DNA from 4 places in the Brevibacillus sp. HD3.3A genome. Region 2 is predicted to be linked to each of the others. Evidence: riboswitches for the same ligand, from Rfam matches in the RefSeq annotation. Region 2 holds a riboswitch; each other region holds the start of a gene.
The links. A riboswitch is a leader RNA that binds a small molecule or an ion and turns the genes downstream of it on or off. The one in region 2 is predicted to bind S-adenosylmethionine.
Positions count from the first base shown of each region.

Region 1: linked by a shared signal. The riboswitch ahead of HP435_RS02855 (methionine ABC transporter ATP-binding protein) and the one ahead of HP435_RS25140 (sugar ABC transporter substrate-binding protein) in region 2 are both predicted to bind S-adenosylmethionine.
Region 3: linked by a shared signal. The riboswitch ahead of mtnK (S-methyl-5-thioribose kinase) and the one ahead of HP435_RS25140 (sugar ABC transporter substrate-binding protein) in region 2 are both predicted to bind S-adenosylmethionine.
Region 4: linked by a shared signal. The riboswitch ahead of HP435_RS17805 (homoserine dehydrogenase) and the one ahead of HP435_RS25140 (sugar ABC transporter substrate-binding protein) in region 2 are both predicted to bind S-adenosylmethionine.

Region 1 covers NZ_CP085874.1:528,875-534,034, reverse strand. The annotation lists gene HP435_RS02865 (MetQ/NlpA family ABC transporter substrate-binding protein) at 1-582, opposite strand, end outside; gene HP435_RS02860 (methionine ABC transporter permease) at 639-1,304, opposite strand; gene HP435_RS02855 (methionine ABC transporter ATP-binding protein) at 1,305-2,318, opposite strand; SAM riboswitch class I at 2,429-2,548, opposite strand; gene HP435_RS02850 (Ger(x)C family spore germination C-terminal domain-containing protein) at 2,654-2,953, opposite strand; gene HP435_RS02845 (LCP family protein) at 3,237-4,241, opposite strand; gene HP435_RS02840 (MFS transporter) at 4,431-5,024, shown strand.
Region 2 covers NZ_CP085874.1:5,369,282-5,374,441, forward strand. The annotation lists gene HP435_RS25130 (ABC transporter permease) at 104-1,102, opposite strand; gene HP435_RS25135 (sugar ABC transporter ATP-binding protein) at 1,104-2,594, opposite strand; gene HP435_RS25140 (sugar ABC transporter substrate-binding protein) at 2,673-3,692, opposite strand; SAM riboswitch class I at 3,817-3,937, opposite strand; gene HP435_RS25145 (ATP-binding protein) at 4,137-5,160, shown strand, end outside.
Region 3 covers NZ_CP085874.1:5,092,081-5,097,240, reverse strand. The annotation lists gene HP435_RS23820 (sigma-70 family RNA polymerase sigma factor) at 1-267, shown strand, start outside; gene HP435_RS23815 (anti-sigma factor) at 264-1,481, shown strand; SAM riboswitch class I at 1,574-1,719, shown strand; gene mtnK (S-methyl-5-thioribose kinase) at 1,869-3,098, shown strand; gene mtnA (S-methyl-5-thioribose-1-phosphate isomerase) at 3,095-4,135, shown strand; gene HP435_RS23800 (GNAT family N-acetyltransferase) at 4,289-4,852, shown strand; gene HP435_RS23795 (ABC transporter ATP-binding protein) at 4,950-5,160, shown strand, end outside.
Region 4 covers NZ_CP085874.1:3,855,308-3,860,467, forward strand. The annotation lists gene HP435_RS17785 (NUDIX hydrolase) at 69-476, opposite strand; gene HP435_RS17790 (VOC family protein) at 534-1,340, opposite strand; gene HP435_RS17795 (CapA family protein) at 1,416-2,561, shown strand; gene HP435_RS17800 (hypothetical protein) at 2,663-2,815, shown strand; gene HP435_RS17805 (homoserine dehydrogenase) at 2,849-4,111, opposite strand; SAM riboswitch class I at 4,191-4,301, opposite strand; SAM riboswitch class I at 4,450-4,555, opposite strand.

The sequences.
Region 1 (5,160 bases), 1.3 Mb from region 2:
TTCTACTTCTTTGAACTTCAGGTTTTTCTTGTTTTCTACAACGTCTTTTACCGTTCCGCTGATGCCAGCGCCTTCTTTGAGCTTGATCACGCCGTTTTTCTCCAACAGAGCGAGCGCGCGTCCGCTATTGGTCGGGTCGTTTGGCAAAGCAATGGTTGCGCCTTCTGCCAGCTCGTCAACGGATTTTACTTTTTTGCTGTAAGCACCGAAAGGCTCGATGTGCACGGCGATTACTGGCTGCAAGTCCATGTTTTGACCTTTATTGAACTCTTCCAGGTAAGGCTTGTGCTGGAAGAAGTTTGCGTCCAGTTGCTTTTCATTCAGCTGTACGTTTGGTTGTACATAATCGGTAAACTCTTTCACTTCCAGGTTAACACCTTGTTCTTTCAGCTTTGGAGCGATGAACTTCAAAATGGCTGCGTGTGGAACCGGAGAAGCGCCTACTTTCAACGTTACTTCTTGCTGTTGTCCGCCTTGTGCGCCGCCTTCAGTTGGAGTTGGAGCTGTTTCCGTTTTGCTTCCGCACGCTGCCAAGGAAAATGCCAATACGGTAGAAAGTACAGATACGACTAATTTTTTCATAAATGATTTCCCCCTATTTTTTGGTCTGTGTTCTGCAAAGCTTATATGGAAAGACCTTACTTGCGGCTGAATCGCATAACCAGGCGATCCCCCAGCGACTGCAAGATCTGGACCAACACGAGCAAAATAATCACTGTAACAATCATGACATCTGTCTGGAAGCGTTGGTAGCCGTAGCGGATTGCCAAATCTCCCAGCCCGCCGCCGCCGATTACGCCGGACATCGCGGTGTAAGAGACAAGGGCAACTGTCGTGATCGTAATCCCGGCCACCAGACCTGGACGCGATTCAGGAAGCAGCACGTTCCAGATGATTTGCCAGTTGGAGGCTCCCATCGACTGAGCGGCTTCGATGACTCCTCGATCCACCTCTCTCAGCGAGGTTTCCACCAGCCGCGCAAAAAACGGGGCTGCACCGATGACGAGCGGCGGAATCGCTCCGAGTACCCCGAGTGAAGTACCCACAATTACTTTTGTCACAGGAATCAGCAAGATCATCAAAATGATAAACGGTACAGAACGCAGTATATTGACAACGAATGAGGCAATCGCATAAAACACCTGGTTTTGCAAAAGCTGTCCGCGAGAAGTCAGGAACAAAATAATCCCCAGCGGCAAACCAATCAGGATGGTAAACAGTGTCGAGAAGCCAAGCATCGTCAGCGTATCTATTGTTCCCTCGGCGATCTCCGACCAATCCACATTTTCCAAAGTCCAGTCCATCTATATCACCTCTACTTCCAAGCCACGCTGACGCAACGTCTCGATGGTTTTTTCGTTTTGACGGACATCGCCTTCCAGCTCGACGACCAGTTGGCCGTACGGCGTATCCTTCATGCGGGAAATCGTTCCTTGCAAGATGCTGAACACCGTGCCTGTTTCTTGCATCGTCTGGAACAAGATCGGCTGGTACGTCTTTTCCCCCAGGAATGTGACGCGGGCAATCGTGCGGTTTCCTGCCGCCTTTTCGTGCGCGACTGCTTCCCGCAGCTCGCTGGAATCGGCCACCTGCTCGACAAATTCCTGTGTCGTCGGATGCTGCGGCTTGAGAAACACATCCAGAACCTCGCCCGACTCGACAATTTTTCCGCCATCGATGACGCCTACGCGGTCGCAGATGGAACGGATCACGTGCATTTCGTGCGTGATCAGCACGATGGTCAATCCCAGTTTGCGGTTGATATCGAGCAAGAGCGCGAGAATCGAGTTCGTCGTCTGCGGATCGAGGGCGGAAGTCGCTTCGTCGCACAGCAACACTTTCGGATCATTGGCCAGCGCTCGGGCGATGCCTACGCGCTGCTTCTGACCGCCGGACAATTGCGACGGGTACTTGTCCCGATGCGCTTCCAGCCCGACCAGTTTGAGCAGCTCGTCCACTTTTTTCTGGATTTCAGCCTTCGAGCGATTGGCGAGCTTGAGCGGGAAAGCGACATTCTCGCCTACGGTCGCGGAAGACAACAGGTTAAAGTGTTGGAAAATCATCCCGATCTGGCGGCGCTTTTCCTGAAGCTTGCTGTCATCGAGCTTGGTCAAATCCACTCCGTCGACAACGACTTGTCCTGACGTAGGGCGCTCCAACAGGTTGATGCAACGAATCAGGGTACTTTTCCCCGCACCGGAATGCCCGATGATCCCGTAAATTTCCCCTTTATCTATGGAAAGGTCAATCCCGAGCAATGCCGGAATCGTCTTGCCTTGTACTTGATAGCTTTTATGCAGTTGTTGCAATTGAATCAACGCATCCACCTCCCAGCAAAATCTGTCTACATGCCTTGTGAAAAACAGAAAGCCCCTTTTTTCATAAACGAAAAAGGGGCTGCAACGCATGTATACGTTCGCATCCACCCTTCTCATCTATCAAGATCCAACCAATCTTGTAGGAATTGGCACCGCGACGCTCATTTTCGAAAAAATGAACCGGTTGCCGGGCTTCATCGGGCCTGTCCCTCCGCCTCTCTTGATAAGAAAGATTTCCACGTATATTATGTTCGTTTTTCATATTTTCATGATACAAACCGGATTATATCCTTTTTGAAAATATCCCGTCAATAGCAATCCCAGGAAAAACTTTTTTAATCCATCACTCCGTTGCGGATAATGGTTGCCTGAACATGAAAACGAAAAGACGCCTGCCGGAAAATTTTTCTCCAGTCGCGGTTCGTCATCTCTTTCAATCCCCTCTGCTGGGCACGGTAGACGATGCCAAATCCCGCCGGATCGACGTCCAGTTGCTGCAATTTTTTGACGACTTTTTGCAGTTCTTTCTCGATTTCCTTTTCCAATGCGTCCTCCATCGTTTTCATCATTTTGCTGTAACGGGAGGAGATGCTGCCAATGCCTTTTTTCGCAAAGTGCTCATTGTACAATGCCACCCGTATTTGCCCGCCTGAAAGTTTTTTGTCTGATTGCAACTTCGCCTTGTCCCGCATGCCCTTGCTCGTTTCCCCAGTCCCAAGTGCCTTTCGACATGGTCGATATTCAGTCTATCCTGATCGATTTCCCTCAGCTTCGGAATAAGCTCGCTGTACACGACTTTGGCATCCGCCATGCGAACACCATCTATGCAGGAACTCCTGGTCCATCTCCTTCACCCCAATGTGCCTGTGCTGTAGAAAATCATGGATAGTGTGCCCAAATATGCAAAAAAACAGCACGCTACATTCGCGTGCTGTCTGTACTGTCGTCTGTTTTGTTGTCCTCTTGTTGCATCGTTTCAGTCGGCGGCTCAAGCTTTTCCTGAATGAACGACTGAATCTGGTCTACGTCGGGAATGAGCACGGCTCCTGCCTTGTGCGATTCCCGGAACATTCCCATCGGCGGCAGCTGATAGTTGCCCGGTTGCATCGTATCGAGCTTCAAGCCGAGCGCGGACAGCTTCAGCATGTCCATGGAGCTGATGTTCGTCTGGATGTACGGCGCCACTTGTTTGAGGATGGACGGCAACTGGATCAGGGATGTGCCGCTCTTCATCTGGCTCGCTACAGCGGCGAGCAATTTGCGCTGACGCTCGGTGCGCGTATAGTCGGATGTGGCGTCATGGCGGAAACGGACGTACTGCAACGCCTTGTTGCCATCCAACTGCTGCACACCTTTTTTCAGATTGATATCGTAGACGCCTTTATCTGTCGGGTCATGGTAATACATGTTTTTCTCTACGTCGATCTCGACGCCGCCCACTGCGTCGATCAGCGCCTTGAAGCCTTCGAAATCGGTAATGACGTAGCGATCCACAGGAAGTCCGGTAAACTGGCTGACCGTCTTCATCGCCAGCTCAGGCCCGCCGTCTACAATCGCCGAGTTGATACGCGAGCTGCCATTTCCGGGAATGTCCACATACGTATCCCGCAAAATGGAGAACAGATCGTAACGCTTGGATGCCGGGTCGATACTGACCAGCATCATGGAGTCGGAACGGGGAAGCCCGTTATTTTTCATTCCCCTGCGATCCACACCCATCAGCAAGATGTTCACACGCTCTTGACCATCCCACTCGGGTATCTCCGCCGCTTTCGTTGCGGCTCCGCCATCCGGCGGGGCAGGTGTAACAACATTAGGAGCCTGGATATTTTGAGCAAACTCATAAAAGGAGTATCCGTAATAACCCGCTGTCGTGGCAATCACGACAAGCATCAGGAGCAACACTCGTTTCCATATTCGCATAAAGAACTACTCCACCTTTTATTCTCTGTATCTACTTGAACTCATCTCACCACTTGTTTAGTATACTCGAATCTTTACAATGTGGAGCAGCCTTTATTTGGGTAGCTTAACTTTTTATACTTTAACGTTTACAAAATTTGCAATATTCTTTATACTACCTTCATACTCGTTTCCAAGGGGTGACTTGTCGTGCTTTCTCCATCCGCATTTTTTCAGCGTTACCCGCAGGAAGCCCTGTTTTTTCTCGTTGCAAGCTTTATCAATTCTGCTGGCAGCGCTTTCATGTGGCCGTTGACTACTTTGTACGTACATACGATTCTCCAACGCTCCATGACCGAAGCCGGCTTTGTTTTGATGGTCCAGTCTTTGGCGGGCATTGCCGGGCAATTCGTCGGCGGCTCCCTGTTTCACCGCTTGGGCGCCAAGCGTCTCATCGTGGGAGCGCTGCTTTTTCAAGGATTGATTCAGCTGTCCATTCCGTTCATCAGCAGCTGGCCCGTCTATCTCGTGCTCATGACCTGTTTGGGCTTTACTTTCAACCTTTCTTTTCCGGCGATCCAGGCATTTATTGGCTTTCGCTGGAAGGAGCAGCGCCGAGAGCTGTTTAACATCGTCTACGTAGGCAACAATCTCGGCATGGCGATCGGCACTTCGCTTGCCGGGGTCATCGCTACCTTTTCCTTTCAGTTGACCTTTTTGTTCAACAGTACGAGCACGCTGTTGTTTGCGCTGTTCTTCTTCCTTTTTATGAAACGCTCTTTTCTAAGAAATTGTTGCTTTTAGAAAAGCCGTGAGTTGCTTGATATTTATAGTACCAAGCGAAGCGTGCATTCACGGTAAATGGAAATCCTATAGACTTCCTGATTTTCATTATAGAGCACACGTTTCCACAACAGCAATAGCAACAAAATTTGCGAAA
Region 2 (5,160 bases):
AGCGGAGGGATGCTGCATGTGAAACATTTTCCATTTTATTGAAAAGAAAAAGGCAGGATGCCTGCATTCCCGCAGCTCCCTGCCTTGCCTGTACAGCCATGTTTTACGCTTTTCTTTTCCTGCGCAACTGATAGTACGTCACCGCAAGAGCAAGCGCCAGTACCGTTCCTTTAATAATATCGTAGGCGTAATACGGCACGTTCAGCATCGTCATGCCGTTCAGCAACACCCCGATCAAAATCGCGCCGACGAACGTACCAAATACGTTCGGCTTGCCCGCGCCGAAAACGGAGAAGCCGACAAACGCGGCCGCCACTGCATCCATCAGCATCGAGCCGCCGCTGCTCACCTGGCCCGTACCGATCCGCGCTGCCAAAAGCATCCCGCCCAGTCCGGCGAACAGGGCAGACAACACATAAGCGAGCGTGCGATAGCGATTCACGGGAATGCCGGAGAGACGCGCCGCTTCCAGATTGCCGCCCGTCATGTACAGCATCCGCCCTTGGCGAGTATACGCCAAATAGACGTGTGTGACCGCGACCAATAAAAAGGTCAAAATGACGGGAACAGGCAGGGATAAAATTTTGCCTTGTCCGAGCCAGAGGAACCATTCCTGGAATTTCCCCGGAGCCATCGAACCGTCTTCCAACGGCATGTTGGCGTAAATCGAGTAGCCTTTTGAATAAGTCATATGAAGTCCGTTGACGATGTACAGCATCGCCAGTGTCGCCAGCAGATCGGGAATGCGGATTTTGACGACCAGAAAAGCGTTGACCAATCCGACAATCAGACTGAGCGCGATCGGGACGACCAAAGTGGCAAACACGCCCTGCTCGTACCAGACCATCATGGAAGCCGAAACGACTGTGGTCAACGACACCGTCGAACCGACAGACAAGTCGAAGCCTCCGACAATCAGTGAAAACGTAACGCCAATCGCGACGAACGTTACGATCGAGATGGAACGCAAAATGTCCGTGATGTTGTCGTACGTGAAGAAATACGGATTGGTCAGACTGAACAACAGCATGACGATCACAATTACTGCGACTGTACCGTATTTGTAAATAAAATCAAACAAGCTGAATTTTTTACCTTCCACCTTACTCACCCCCGCTGGCATAATACATCATCGTCTCCTGTGTCGCGTCCGCGCGGCTCAGCTCCTTGACGATTTTCCCTTCAAACATGACCAAAATCCGGTCGGCAATGCCCAATACTTCGGCAAACTCGCAAGAAAAGTAGAGAACGCCCTTGCCCTGCTCCGCCAGCTTTCCAATCAGGCGGTAAATATCGCTTTTCGCCCCGATGTCGACGCCTTTGGTCGGCTCGTCGAACATGAACACTTGCGCATCCGTATCCAGCCATTTGCCAATCGCGACTTTTTGCTGGTTTCCTCCGCTGAGGTAGCCAACCAGCTGTGTGATGTCTGCCGTCTTTACGCCCAGACGGCTCACCAGCTCCCTCGCCTGCTTCGCTTCTGCCCCTCTGCGGACAAATCCGAGCCGCGACCACTTCTCCAAAGCGGAGACAGACAAGTTGTTCTGGACAGATTCCTCGACAAAAATGCCTTCTTTGCGCCGCTCTTCCGGTACGAGGACGATTCCCGCATCAACAGCGTCCTTTGGCGACCGCAGCCGCACCTCTTTGCCGTTCAGCCTGACTTGTCCCGCCTCGGCGGTATCCGCTCCGAACAAAAGTCTCGCCAGTTCCGTCTTCCCGGCTCCAACCAGCCCGACAATCCCGACAATCTCGCCTTCGCGAACGCTCAAATCGGCGCGGCGAACCTTGCCGCCAACCACTCCCGCAGCTTCCAGAAGCACCCCGCCTACAGGCACTTCGACTTTCGGGAACTCTTCCTCGAAGCTTTTGCCCAGCATGTTGCCGATGACCTCATCCATCGTCGTGTGGGACGTCTCGCTCGTCACGATCAGTTGACCGTCCCGCATGATCGTGATTCGGTCGCATATCTCAAAAATTTCCGGCAGGCGATGGGAAATGTAAATAATCCCGACACCCGCTTTTTTCAACTGGTCAATGATGAGAAACAGCCGCTCGCTCTCCTTCGTGCTCAACGGAGCTGTCGGTTCGTCAAAAATGACGTACTTCGCTTTTTGCACGGTCGCGCGGGCAATCAGGATCAGTTGCTTTTCGGACAGCGTACATTCCTCGACGAGCATGCGCACAGGGATGGAAAAGCCGAAGCTCTGCAAAATGCTTTCCGCTTCCTTGTGCAAGCTCGGCCAGTTCATGAATCCTTTGCGGCCTGCCGAGACAATCTGATCGAGCAAAATGTTTTCCGTCACGCTCAAGTACGGGATCAGCGCCGTATCCACTTCCTGGTACACGCACTGGATGCCTAAAGCTTTCGCATCCTGGGGCGATTGGATCGACACCTCTTTGCCGTCAATCGTGATGCTCCCCCCGTCAGACTGATACGCGCCCGTCAAAATTTTCATCAAGGTACTTTTCCCCGCTCCATTCGCTCCTAAAAGCGCATGAACCTCGCCAGCCTTGACCTCAAAATCGACCGAACGCAGCGCAGGAACGCCGGAGAACTGCTTCACAATCCCTTTCATCTGCAAGCTGGACACTTTTCGCCCCCCCCTTAAATAAGCAAGATTCCCGTTGACTGATCAACGGGAATAGCCAAATCAACCAGCTTTATATGCTTACTTGCCCCACTCTTTCACGTACTGGGACAAGTCGCCCATTGTCACTTTTTTGTCCTTAGGCAAATCTTCTTGTTTCACCAGCACCGGATTCAGCTTCACGCTGTCTGGCACTTGCTCGCCTTTGATTTTTTGGAAAATAGCCGCTGCGTGAGTGCGTCCGATGTTCGATGGATCTACGGCTGCAGTCGCTGCCCATGGCGAATTTGCTTCCTGGATCAGTTGCAGGTCTTCATCACTCAGGTCGATGCCGTATACTTTGATTTCTGTGCGGCCTGCTTGCAAGATCGCACGGGTTGCCCCTTTGGCAAATTCATCCCAAGATGCCCATACAGCCGTGATGTCGCCTTTGTTCGGATATTTTTTCAGGATGGCTTCCATCTGTGCTTGGGTATCCAGCGCCGTGTTGTTTGTCGCGGAACCGAAAGCGGCGACTTCCTTGATATCCGGATATTTTTTCAGGAACGCTTCATAAGTCACCTGACGTTTTTCCATCGGGGCAAAGCCTGCCACCCAAATTTTCACGATGTTGCCTTTGCCGCCGGAATCTGCCGCCAGCTTTTCCAGGCTCAGCTCTGCCAGCTTGTTGTCGTCTTGCTCAACAATCGGCACGCCAGGCAGCTTGATGTCTGTGTCGAACAGAACGACCGGGATTTTTTTGTCGACAGCTTTTTGCGTACCTTGTTGCAACGCTTCCGCTGTACCGTGGTCGATCAGGATGCCGTCGAAGTTTTGGTTGACCGCAGCGTCAAGATTCGACGCCATTTTCGACAAATCCGTATCTGCGTTGAATACTGTCAGCTCTCCGCCGTTTTTCTCGACTTCCTGCTTCACACCGTTAATGTATTGAGCCGAAAACGTTCCTACATTTTGGCGCATGATCAGGGCAATCCGCTTCGCTTTTTCGCCGGAAGCGCCGTTTGCCGCCGTGTTTTTCGTATCGGCTCCGCCGCCGCACGCGGTCAAGGCCACCGATACTGCCAGTACGAGTGATGTGATAAGGCCCAGTTTCTTTTTCATCGAAAAATCCCCCTTTTTCTTTGTTCCTTGTTGTGCTGCAAGCTGAGGAGGCGACGACCTTCCCTTTCCAAAAGGAAAAGCCTCTTTCAACAGATGAAAGAGGCTTGATCGACAAGATTCGCGCCTCTTATCTGTCAGGTATCGCTACCTGTTGGAGTTAGCACCTTGGCTCGCAAGACATTGATCTTGCCAGCTAGGTTGCCGGGCGTCATAGGGCCATTCCCTCAGCCTTCTCTGGATAAGAGTAGTTATTATTTTCGAAACCTTTGTATTAGTATATAGAGACTATAATCCGTGTTTTACCCATCTGTCAACTAGGTTTTTAAAACTTTTCTCCTTTAAATTTATTCCGTCGGCGCGTCCAAATTTTGGAGGAATCGTGTAGGCTCTTGTCGAAATATCGTAGATTGAAGCAGCCATGCAAATTTGCGATGGGGATGTCCGATGATTCTACTAAAAGAAGTAATTTTGCAGATGTTTTTTGCTCTGACGCCATTTGTCCTGTTCAATATTTATTACCGCGACCGAATGCGCAATTACAGCCGCGCTTTCATTCTTGTGACCAGCTCGATTTGCATGTTTCTGGCCATGACCTTCGCGACCAGCGTCTCGGAAGGCGTGATTTTCGATATCAGGCACATCATCGTATTTTTTGCCCTAGTCTATGGGGGAGTGCGGATCGCGCTGGTCTTGCTGATCGAGTCCGCGCTATACCGCTATTATTTGGGTGGTGAAGGCATCTGGCTCGCGCTGCTTGCCCTGGTTGTCACCTTTTCCATCTCCCTCCTGATGTATCGGCGTTACAAAGCCAGTTATCGGAAAACACTGTATATTTTTTTGACGGGCGCGCTCTTTTCCCTGGTAGCTTTGGGGTTGACCTATCTATACTTTCCCACCTATGTATCCCATCATCCTGCCTACTACTTGTTCGTGATCCCCGTTCAAAACTTTGTCGGAATTTGGCTTTTGTTGTCGCTATTTAGCAAGTGCGTATCCGACAAAGAACTGTTTATTCGACACGCCCAAAATGAAAAAATCGAAACGATGAGCCATGTCGCCGCATCGCTTGCTCACGAGGTGAGAAATCCGCTCACAGCGGTCAAAGGATTTTTGCGCCTGATCCAGGAAAATCCTGAAAATATTACGAAAACCGATCAGTACATCCGCATCAGCATGGACGAAATCCAGCGGACGGAAGCGATCCTGACCGAGTATCTCGCTTTGTCCAAGCCGCTCAAGGAGCGCACCGAGCTAATCAACGTATGCGACCAGCTTTACGTCGTGCGGGAAGTCATGCTGCCTTTTGCCAATATGCACAATGTCGAGCTGGAGCTGCAAGCTTATGAAAAGCCTGTCACGATCCTGGCCAATCCCGACGAGTTCAAACAAGTCTTGGTCAACTTCATCAAAAATGCGATCGAAGCTTGTGAGGAGACGGTCAACGGCAAAGTGTCCCTCTCGCTGTTCA
Region 3 (5,160 bases), 280 kb from region 2:
GACTACATGGAAAAGATGCCGGAACGACCGGACGCATCCGCGAGCGACCCGGCGGAACTGTTGGTCGCTCAGGAATTGTGGAAAGAGGCATATGCGCATCTGGAGCAATTGCCGCCCAAGCAACGACAGGTCATTTTGCTGTCAGCCATGCAATTTTCCTACGCGGAAATGGCAGAGGTGTTGGAGATCGAACTGGCGGACGTCAAACGCTCGCTGTTTCGCGGTCGGCAAAAGATGCGGAAGCTGTGGAAGGAGGAAGGGCCATGACGCACCAAAACGGTCATGATCGCGAGCAAAAGCTGCTCGCTTATTTGAGAGGGGAACTGACAGGGGAAGAAGCAAAGCGGCTTGGCGAGGAGCTGGCAGCCGATGAGGCATGCGCAGAGCGGCTGGAGCGGCTTTTGCTGGGCGAAGAAGGAGAGCAGCAACCACGGGAACTCGACGCGCTGGACGAGGGCGGGCACAGCCAGCTTTCCGAAGCGAAGCAGAGGGCGATTGTCCGGCGGGGAAAATGGAAAAATCGCTTGCTCAGTTCCGTGTACGCTTTTGCCATCCCGTTTGTAATTGGCGTGGTATTTCTGGGCGTCAACGGATGGGTAGGGTCGTCGATGCACGATGATCTGCACCGGGTAGCGAAGGACATGGTCAATTTTACGCAGCCGGGTGTCAGCGTGGGCAGCAGCGGCGCGCAGGTGGGACTGCTGTACGGCAGCATCCAGATGGAGCTTCGCGAGCGAGTAGGGGCGGACATCAAAAACGCAGGCCGCTTTGAAAGCACCAACGTGTTGTGGAACGTCAACGCCAAGCCGCAATGGACCAACGGAGTGAGGGAGCAAAAGCTGTTTTTCCGCTATCCGCTTCAAAGCGGGCAAAAACCGGACGCAGACGAACTGGCGCATTGGCGCACGCCAGCCTGGACGACTTTGGAGAAGCTCCCCGAAGGAACCGTTGCCCAGTTGGCTGTCTCTTTTGCTGATTTTTTGACGTACGAGCAGTATTATGAGCGAATCTCCCGCTACATCAGCTCCGCCAACCAGGATACGGTCTGGTTGGCAGTGGACACCGGAGTGGAAGCCAGGCACGAAGACCAAAAAGACGGCTACCTGCTCTTGGGGCCGGGAGAAGCATGGGGATTTGCGGAGCACGAGCTGAATTACGGAGCGGCTCCGATTCAGGTCAACGGAGAAGGAAGCCGACGGATGGCAGCCTTTTTGGGGGAAATGGCCTACCTTGTCGAGCAAAAAAGCCTCGCGCGCGACATGGGACAATATTTGGTCTCGCGAAGCGATCCGCAAGTCGAGGAGCGCTATCGCTACTTGCAGGAAAAAGGCGTTCGCCTCTACGGAGCAGTCCTGACCGGACCGACGAAGGAACTGCTCAAACTCAAGGATGAGAAGTCGATTACCGCTGCCTTTGTCGGCCAAATTGACTGGTGGAACTGGGATCGCCCGGCTGCTTCCGGCACTCAGCACGTCTGGTAGGAGAGAAGCGCGGTTTGCGAAAAAAGGGTGTTGACATCGTGGAACGGCAGGTTGTATGATTCAAACTAAATCAAAACCGCATACGTTTGGATACCTTATCCAGAGAAGGTGGAGGGACTGGCCCGATGATACCCGGCAACCGACACGACGCTATTTCAACGCGAGCAGCGGCTGAAACAAAAAGCGACGTGCACGGTGCTAATTCCTGCAGAAACAAAAGTGGTCTGGAAGATAAGGGGGACATGACACGTTTATTATACGTGGCGACAGCGACCTCTTTTCTTCGGGAAAGAGGTCTTTTTTGTGCGTTTGGACACGGATTCCTGACCATTTTGTCATTCCGTTCGAGATAGAGAAAAAAACGATTTGTGAGGGGAGTAATCAATCATGGCATACCGCGCATTGACTGAGCAGGAAGCAGTAGAGTACGTAAAAGGCTTGCCGGGTCTGTTTACAGAAGGAGCAGAGCTGACCAGCCGCGAAATCGGTGACGGGAATCTGAACCTCGTGTTCGATATCCAGGAGCCGGCTACCGGAAAAAAAGTCATCGTGAAGCAAGCGTTGCCGTTTGCGAGAGTCGTGGGAGAATCATGGCCGCTGACGATTGACCGTGCCCGCATCGAGAGTGAAGCGCTCCGCATCCAGCACAAATACGTGCCTGACCTGGTGCCGGAAGTATACCACTTCGATCAGGAGCTGGCGCTGACGGTGATGGAGAACGTAGGCGACCACGTCATCATGCGCAAAGGCTTGATTGAGGGCAAGCGCTACCCGCTTTTTCCGAAGCAGATCGGACGTTTTCTCGCGCAAACCTTGTTCTACACATCCGATTTGGGGGCGCATCCGTACGACAAAAAAGCGCTAGTCGGAACATTCATAAATCCGGAATTATGCAAAATCACAGAAGATCTCGTCTTTACCGACCCGTATGAAAATGCGCCGACCAACGACTTTAACCCGCTGATCCGCAAAGAAGTAGAGGCCATCTGGAACAACAAGCCGCTCAAGCTGGAAATCGCCAAGCTGAAATTCGATTTCCTGACTCGCGCAGAAGCACTTTTGCACGGCGATTTGCACACAGGCAGCATCTTCATCACCGAGAGCAGCCTGAAAGCGATCGACCCCGAATTTGCCTACTACGGGCCGATCGGTTTTGACATCGGTGCCGTTATCGCCAACCTGCTGCTCAACTACGCCGGTCAGCACGGCTTGCAAAATGACCAAGGAGAACGCGACTCCTACCGCGAATACTTACTGGAAACGGTTGAAGATGTCTGGAACGAATTTGTTTCCCAGTTTGTCCAGCTCTGGCACAAGCAGGCTAAAGAACGCAGCGCTCATGTCGAGGGCTTGTGGCAAAGCTACGTGAAACGACTGATTCAGGATACGGCAGGCTATGCCGGATGCAAAATTTTGCGCCGTGTGATCGGCCTGGCAGGAGTGGCTGATCTGAATGCCATCGCAGACGCCGAAAAACGCGCCGAAGCAGAACGACTGGCGCTGGCGATCGGGGAAGCGCTGATTCTCGGACGCAACGACATTGAGGAATCGACAGACATCACGGACATCGTCCGCAACGTAACCGCACGCTACTATCAGGAGGCAACGACAGTATGACAACCAGTACACAAACAACGCCAGTCAAGTGGGAAGACGACGTACTCGTCTTGCTTGATCAGACGCGTTTGCCAGTAGAAACGATTTATTTGCAGCTGACGACCGCCGAACAAGTATGGGGCTCGATTCGCCGCCTGGAAGTGCGCGGAGCACCGGCAATCGGCATGGCCGCCGCCTACGGACTGTATTTGGGAATCCGCGGCAGCGAAGCGCAAACGTATGAACAGTTTTGGCAAGAGCTGAACAGCCAGGCAGACTATTTGGGAACGTCCCGGCCAACTGCTGTGAATCTGTTCTGGGCGCTTGACCGGATCAAAGCACGCGTGCAACAAAACTCCGCCTTGCCCGTTGACGAGCTGAAAAAAGCTGTGCTCGACGAAGCACTGGCGATTCAAAAAGAAGACGCAGAAGTATGTCGCACGATCGGCGAACATTTGCTGACGCTGTTGCAAGACGGCATGGGCGTGCTTACACACTGTAATCCGGGTGCGCTGGCTACTGCTGCATACGGTACGGCTACCGCTCCTTTCTATTTGGCAAAAGAACGCGGGTGGGATTTGAAAGTATACGCCGACGAGACGCGCCCCGTATTGCAAGGCGCTCGCCTGACCGCCTATGAATTGCAGCAGGCTGGGATTGATGTCACCTTGATTTGCGACAACATGGCAGCTATGGTCATGTCGCAAGGCAAAGTGCAGGCCGTTGTCGTGGGAACAGACCGTGTAGCGGCCAACGGCGACGTCGCCAACAAAATCGGCACGTATGGAGTAGCCGTTTTGGCAAAAGCGCATGGCATTCCTTTCTATGTAGCGGCGCCGCTGTCCTCTGTCGATCTGGCGACGGCGACAGGTGCGGAAATTCCGATCGAGGAACGTCCGGCAGAAGAGATCACACACGGCTTGGGCAAACAGGTAGCACCGGATGATATCAAGGTGTACAATCCGGCGTTTGACGTGACGCCTGCCCAGTACATTACCGCGATTGTGACAGAGACGGGCATTTTCAAGCCGGAAGAGATCGCGAAAAGCAAACAATAGTCCGTCGTATCAGGAGCGTCTGCCTTTTTATGGCGGGCGCTTTTTTTCAGGAATAGATCGTCTGATTCTTGCTAAATTATGGAACCAGCCGCATAATCGAGCGTAAGAAGTTGCTTGCCCGTTGAAAGCGAATGAGAAGGAGGAGCGGTTATCATGAGAACGATCCCGATTTCCGAAGAAGCATTTCTCAAACAGTTGGAGTTGTCGGATGCCAGCGAAATGTTTTGGCTCACCGATACGAACCGATCCTACCTCAAAGAGTGGCTGCCTTGGCTGAATTACACGAAGTGCGAGGATGACACGAGCTATTTCATCCAAAGAACGATTCAACAGTATGACGACAATCAAGGGATTCACTACGGAATCTGGTATAACGGTCGGATGGCCGGGACTCTCGGTGTGCACAATCTGGACTGGATCAACAAGAAGACATCACTGGGCTATTGGCTTGGCGCCGGCTTTCAGGGCAAGGGGCTGATGACCAAAGCAGTGGCGGCGTATATGGATCACCTTGTTTTCGGTTCATGGAACTTGGAGAAAATCACGATTCAGGCGGCGACAGGCAATTCGAAAAGCAGAGCGATCCCCGAGAGACTCGGCTTTCAACTGGAGGGAATCCTGCGGCGCAATGAGTTTTTGTATGACCATTTTGTCGACCATGCCGTGTACAGCATGTTGAAGGAAGAATGGCAGGAAAGAGCCAGACAAAAAAGGTAGATTGACAAAGAAAATTCAGTCAATTACGATGAAGGAAGCAAAAAGGGGCTGCGCGATTCGCACGCCCTTTTTTGCTCGATAAAAAGAGGTGATTAGCTTGAAGACACTCAAGGAGCTATCCTGGTTTTTTCGTGCCCACTGGAAGCGGTACACGATCGGCATAGCCTTTTTGTTTTTCATCGACATTTTGATGCTCTGGCCGCCGCGGCTGATCGGCGAGACTGTCGACGCGATGCGCAACAGCTCTTTGACTGCCCAAGACTTGACGCGGACAGTCACGATTTTGCTCGCGCTTGGGGTCGGGCTGT
Region 4 (5,160 bases), 1.5 Mb from region 2:
GACAGCTTTTTGCCTGCTGATTGATTTCGCCCGCTCTTTTCACTACGACCTACACTTGCCCGTTTGCCCTAAAACTCCACGTAAAACGGATGCTTTTCCTCCTGCAAACATAAAGAGATGCGCTGTCTGAAATTGCTCCAGGTCACCTTTTGCAAAGCTTCCTCGATCGGAAAGAAGCCCGACTCCAGACACTCAGGCGTTGTGATTAGTTTTCCGCCGATCGGTCTGGCGAGAAACAGGGCGTTGCAGATCGACTTGCTGACATTTTGAAACACGCCGCAAAATTTCGTCACTTCAATGTCCAAGCCGCATTCTTCCTTCGTTTCCCTGATCGCTGCTTCGCGGATGGACTCCCCTTGCTCCACCTTTCCGCCGGGCATTTCCCAGCCCCGTCTCGGCCCTTTGATCAGCAGCACTTCGTTGCGATCATTGACGATAATCGCCGCAGCGGACAAAGAATGCTTGGGTGATGTCACAAGCTCGCCTCCTTTGCGCCATTTTCTTGCTTTGCCCCTCGTTACTTTCTAGCAAATTCAAATCAGGTACGTCCCGCCACAAATGGAGTGCGATTCGTGAAGCGCTTTTGCCGCGCCTACTCTTGCAAAAAAAGGACGCTCTCCGCGCGATTGCAGCATCCGCTTGGCCGATCCATCCTGCTGCGGTTCACACAGCACGATATTTCCGCCAGGTAAAGCAAGCGTCAGGCAACGAGCGCCCATTTGCTCATCGTCGAACACTGCTTGGCTCGGCAAGCCGAACCACCGCGTCCAATCCGCTGCTGCCGCTTCCAGATCGGAAACAGCATAACCAACCGCTTGCAGCTCCGTCGCGCCATTTGGATGCGGAGCGATGATGCCGCGCTGTGTCAAATCGGCTTTGCGCTCCTCGTCTGTCTCGCTCCATTCAATCAGAAACGGCATTTGTCTCGCACTGTGCGGGTCTTCGGCAAACAGCATGCGCCACTGCAAAATCTTCCCGTCGTCTCGCGTGCGGCTGCCCGCTACCGGCCCTGTCACTTTGAGACCAAGTGACTGAAATCGCTCTACCCACGCGTCCATTTGCCGAGTGCGCAGGGCAATTTGCCCAAGTCCCTCACCGCGATTCGCCTCCCAGACCAGTTGCCGGATGAGCGGATTGTCGGATTGCTTGGCGACAGCTGCCTCCTCCACCGCCAAAAACTCCACATAAGATAGTCCCAAGTAGCTGAGACTGTTCCATGTTCCCCAATGGGTATGACGTCCGCCCGCGACAGCGTGAAAGCCTGCTTCCTGAAAAAGCCGGGCAGCCTCTCCAGGGGGACGGTGCACGAAATGAACCAGATGATCGAAGGAAAGCTGCATCTTTTTTCGCCCCTTTTCGTATTAGCTCTATAATAACAAATTCACCCATTTTTCGTTACCGTTGAAAGGAGCATAATGAATCAGACGCAGCAAAGCCTAAAGCACATCCGGCGAAAACAACGACAAAAGAAGTGGCAAAGGATGGCGAAGCAAACGCTCTTGTTCAGTCTGCTCGTCATCCTTTGCTCAGGGATTTACTTCGCTTTCGACAAGCTGGGAAGCCATTCCGCCTCCCCTGAACACGATTCCGCACCACCTCCGGCTGTTGCCCACGAGCCGACTGTCCGGCTGACCTTCGTCGGAGATGTGATGATGTCCGGAAATGTGGAAAAAACGTTGCTCGAAAAAGGCTACGACTACCCGTTCACGCACGTCCGTTCCCTGTTTTTGCAGGATGACTTTACCATAGCCAATCTGGAGACGCCACTTACCACAAAAGGCACGCCTGCCGACAACAAACAATACGTTTACAAGTCCTCTCCTTTGGCTGCGCCTGCGATGAAAGCAGCAGGGATCGATGCGGTCAACCTGGCAAACAACCATTCGATGGATCAGGGCGTGGCCGGATTGCTCGACACGTTTGACGCGCTTGCCAAAAACGGGATCGCTTACCTCGGCGGCGGCAAAGACTCTGTGGAAGCCTTCACTCCCGTCGTGGTGGAGCGAAACGGCATCAAGCTCGCCTTGCTCGGATTCAGCCGGGTCATTCCCGAAGTCAGCTGGTTCGCCACGGAGAAACAGCCTGGACTGGCTGGCTCCTATGATTCCGCCAAAGCCGTCCAAGCGATTCAACAAGCAAAGGCACACGCTGATCTCGTCGTCGTGATCGCCCATTGGGGCAAGGAACGGGAAGACTTTCCCGTCGATCACCAAAAAGAATTGGCCAAAGCTTACATTGACGCAGGAGCAGACTTGATCGTCGGTGGTCATCCTCACGTCCTGCAAGGCTTTGAACGCTACAACGGCAAGTGGATTGCCTACAGTTTGGGCAATTTCATTTTCACCCGCTCGACGGAGCCAAAAACGTGGCAGACGATGGTACTGCAAGCAAGCTGCACAAAAGACGCTTCCTGTGAACTGACGATGCTCCCGTTCCATGCCGAGCTGGGACGAGCGGTACCGATGAATGACACGGATGGGGCAGCGCTTCTGCAACGAATCGAATCACTGTCGGAAAACGTTCAGATTGAAGCCGATGGTCACGTACAGGCACGCTCATGATAAATGAGGCGTGCCCGTTGCCTTTTTTGGCGAAACTTTTCCATATTGCTTTCGTAGACCATAGTAGAACCACTTTTTCCAGCGAAAAGGAGGCGGCACATATGACCGGATTGATTATCACCGTATCGGCGATCGGCCTTATTATACTCTGCAGTTATTTCATGACCAAATGGGAAAAAGTCATCTTCCCCGGCAATCAGAAAAACGGGCCTTCAGATACCGATCAACAGCTCTCGGATAAAAAAAGCAAGTAGAAAGGATCAGCGCTGATCTAGACAGACTGCGAGCTATGCCGATTCGATCAGCGGGAAGCAGCGCACGGAAAGTCCGAAGTCACTTTTCAGCACTTGCTCATGCTCTGCGCGAATACCTGTAGCGATCAAGCCCGCGCGCAGCACACCGCCCAGATCGAATTGCACCTTCAATTTCGTCACGTTCACGCCAGCCTCCCGCAAGAAATGCAGCACGCGATCAGGTGTGGCGGCGATACACGAGCCTTCCAAATAACACAGCACCCGTTCGTCTTGCCCTTGCTCCAACTGAGCCGCGGCATTTTTTTCTGTCCAAACAGGATGCGGCGTAAATGGCTGGGTCAACAAGTAAGCCAAATCTTCAACGACAGCGCTTGCGGTCGGCAGTTCGCCTGCACCCCGGCCCGTAAACAACAGGTCGCCCACGATGTTCCCGGAGAGCTGCACCGCATTGAACGCATCCTGGATTTGCGCCAACGGATGGGCAATGGGCAGCACAGTCGGCTGAACCGATAGGCGGATGCCTTGCTCGGCTTTTTGTGCCTGGGCAATCAGCTTGATCCGGTAACCCAGCTCGCTTGCGATCCGGATGTGTCCGGCAGACAAATCGGCGATTCCTTTACGCACGACATCCGCAAGCGGCAACGACTCCCCGTACACAAGCTGCGCGAGAATGTACAATTTGTACATGGCATCGAAACCTTCCACATCCGAACGCGGATCAGCTTCCGCATAGCCCAGCTCCTGCGCCTGCTTCAGCACTTCCTGATAAGAGAGCTGTTCCGCCTCCATTTTCGTCAAGATGAAGTTCGTCGTCCCGTTGAGAATACCGCGAACTCCTTGGATGTCATTTGTGCGCAAAAACTGCCGCAGCACACTCAAAATCGGAATCCCGCCAGCTACGCTCGCTTCATAAGCCAGATGCACCTGATGCTGGTTAGCCAGATCGACAAGCTCAGGGCCGCGTTTGGCGAGCAGCTCTTTGTTCGCCGTTACCACATGGCAGCCTTTTTCAATCAGGGCACGCACGTAATCATACGTAGGCTCGACACCGCCCATTACCTCCACGACAATGTCCACATCGCTTTTTAGCACATCCTCAAAATCGGTAGTCAAAAGCGCAGGATCAACCTGAACCGCCCGTTCTTTTTCCGAATCGCGAACCAATGCTTTGACAATCTCGATCCGTTTGCCCAACCGCTGCGCCAGCTTCTCCTGTTGCGAGCGAATCGTTTTGATGACGCCGCCCCCTACTGTTCCCAATCCCAGCAATCCTACTTTGATTACACCTGCGCTCATTATTACCACCTCATGTCATGTTTTGGAAAAATAAGAAAAACCTTCTTGCTAAGAAGAAGGTTTGGCATCAAGGTCCTTCTCCTTATCTCCCAGAACGATTTTCGTCCTGCAGGAATTGGCACCTTGTCACAAACTGCGTAACGGTTGCCGGGCTTCATCGGGCCAGTCCCTCCACCTCTCTAGATAAAGAAAACTATGAATTTTTGTTCTTTGCTAGATGTCAGTTCTCTCTTGTCTTTGAAATTGGGCAAATGTTTGCCTCGTTCCCACTTTTTCATACATCAAAAAACCTTCTCCGCTAAGAAGAAGGTTCGTCTTGACTGCTACGAGGCACCCGCTTCTTATCTATCGAGACGAAACGTCCCGCAGGAATTGGCACCTTGTCGCAAAAGCAACGGTTGCCGGGCTTCATCGGGCCAGACCCTCCACCTCTCTGGATAAGAACTATGATTTGCTATTGAGCCTATTCTAAGAAATTCCAATGCATTCGTCAACACAATTCTTTTTGTTTGCTGACAAGACTCGCAAGCAGGAAGACAGAACGGCAACCCCCTCAGCAAAGCAGCCGTTTCCACGCGCAAACACACTTTCCACTTCTGCCATGTTGCAGCAAGCGCACGTAACGATTCCTGCTTCGCTTTCCTCTGGCACTTCTTTTTCTTCAACATAGCCGCACCATGGACATATGAAAAGCTGAACCACGCCACTCCCTCCTTTTCAGCGGTTACAATCTGGCAGCCATGCCACCTAAAAAGCAGTTGTGCGCAAGCATGCGATATGCTTGTCCTGATAAAGATCCAGTCAAGCAACTTCAATCACGAGGCGGGCACTGAGTCTATTAACAGGCTACCGCAACGGCATACACCCTTAATTCCCTTGACAGGCGCATTAACCGCGCAAATAGACCCTAGATAGAGCAATCACGAGACACCTCTTGCTCCCTCGACAGGCTACATCAATCACAGTCAACTCCGGCTTCCTCGATGGCCTTCTTCCATTCCCCAAACAAAAAAAGCATTTTCCGACGACCGATACGATCGTTAGAAAAT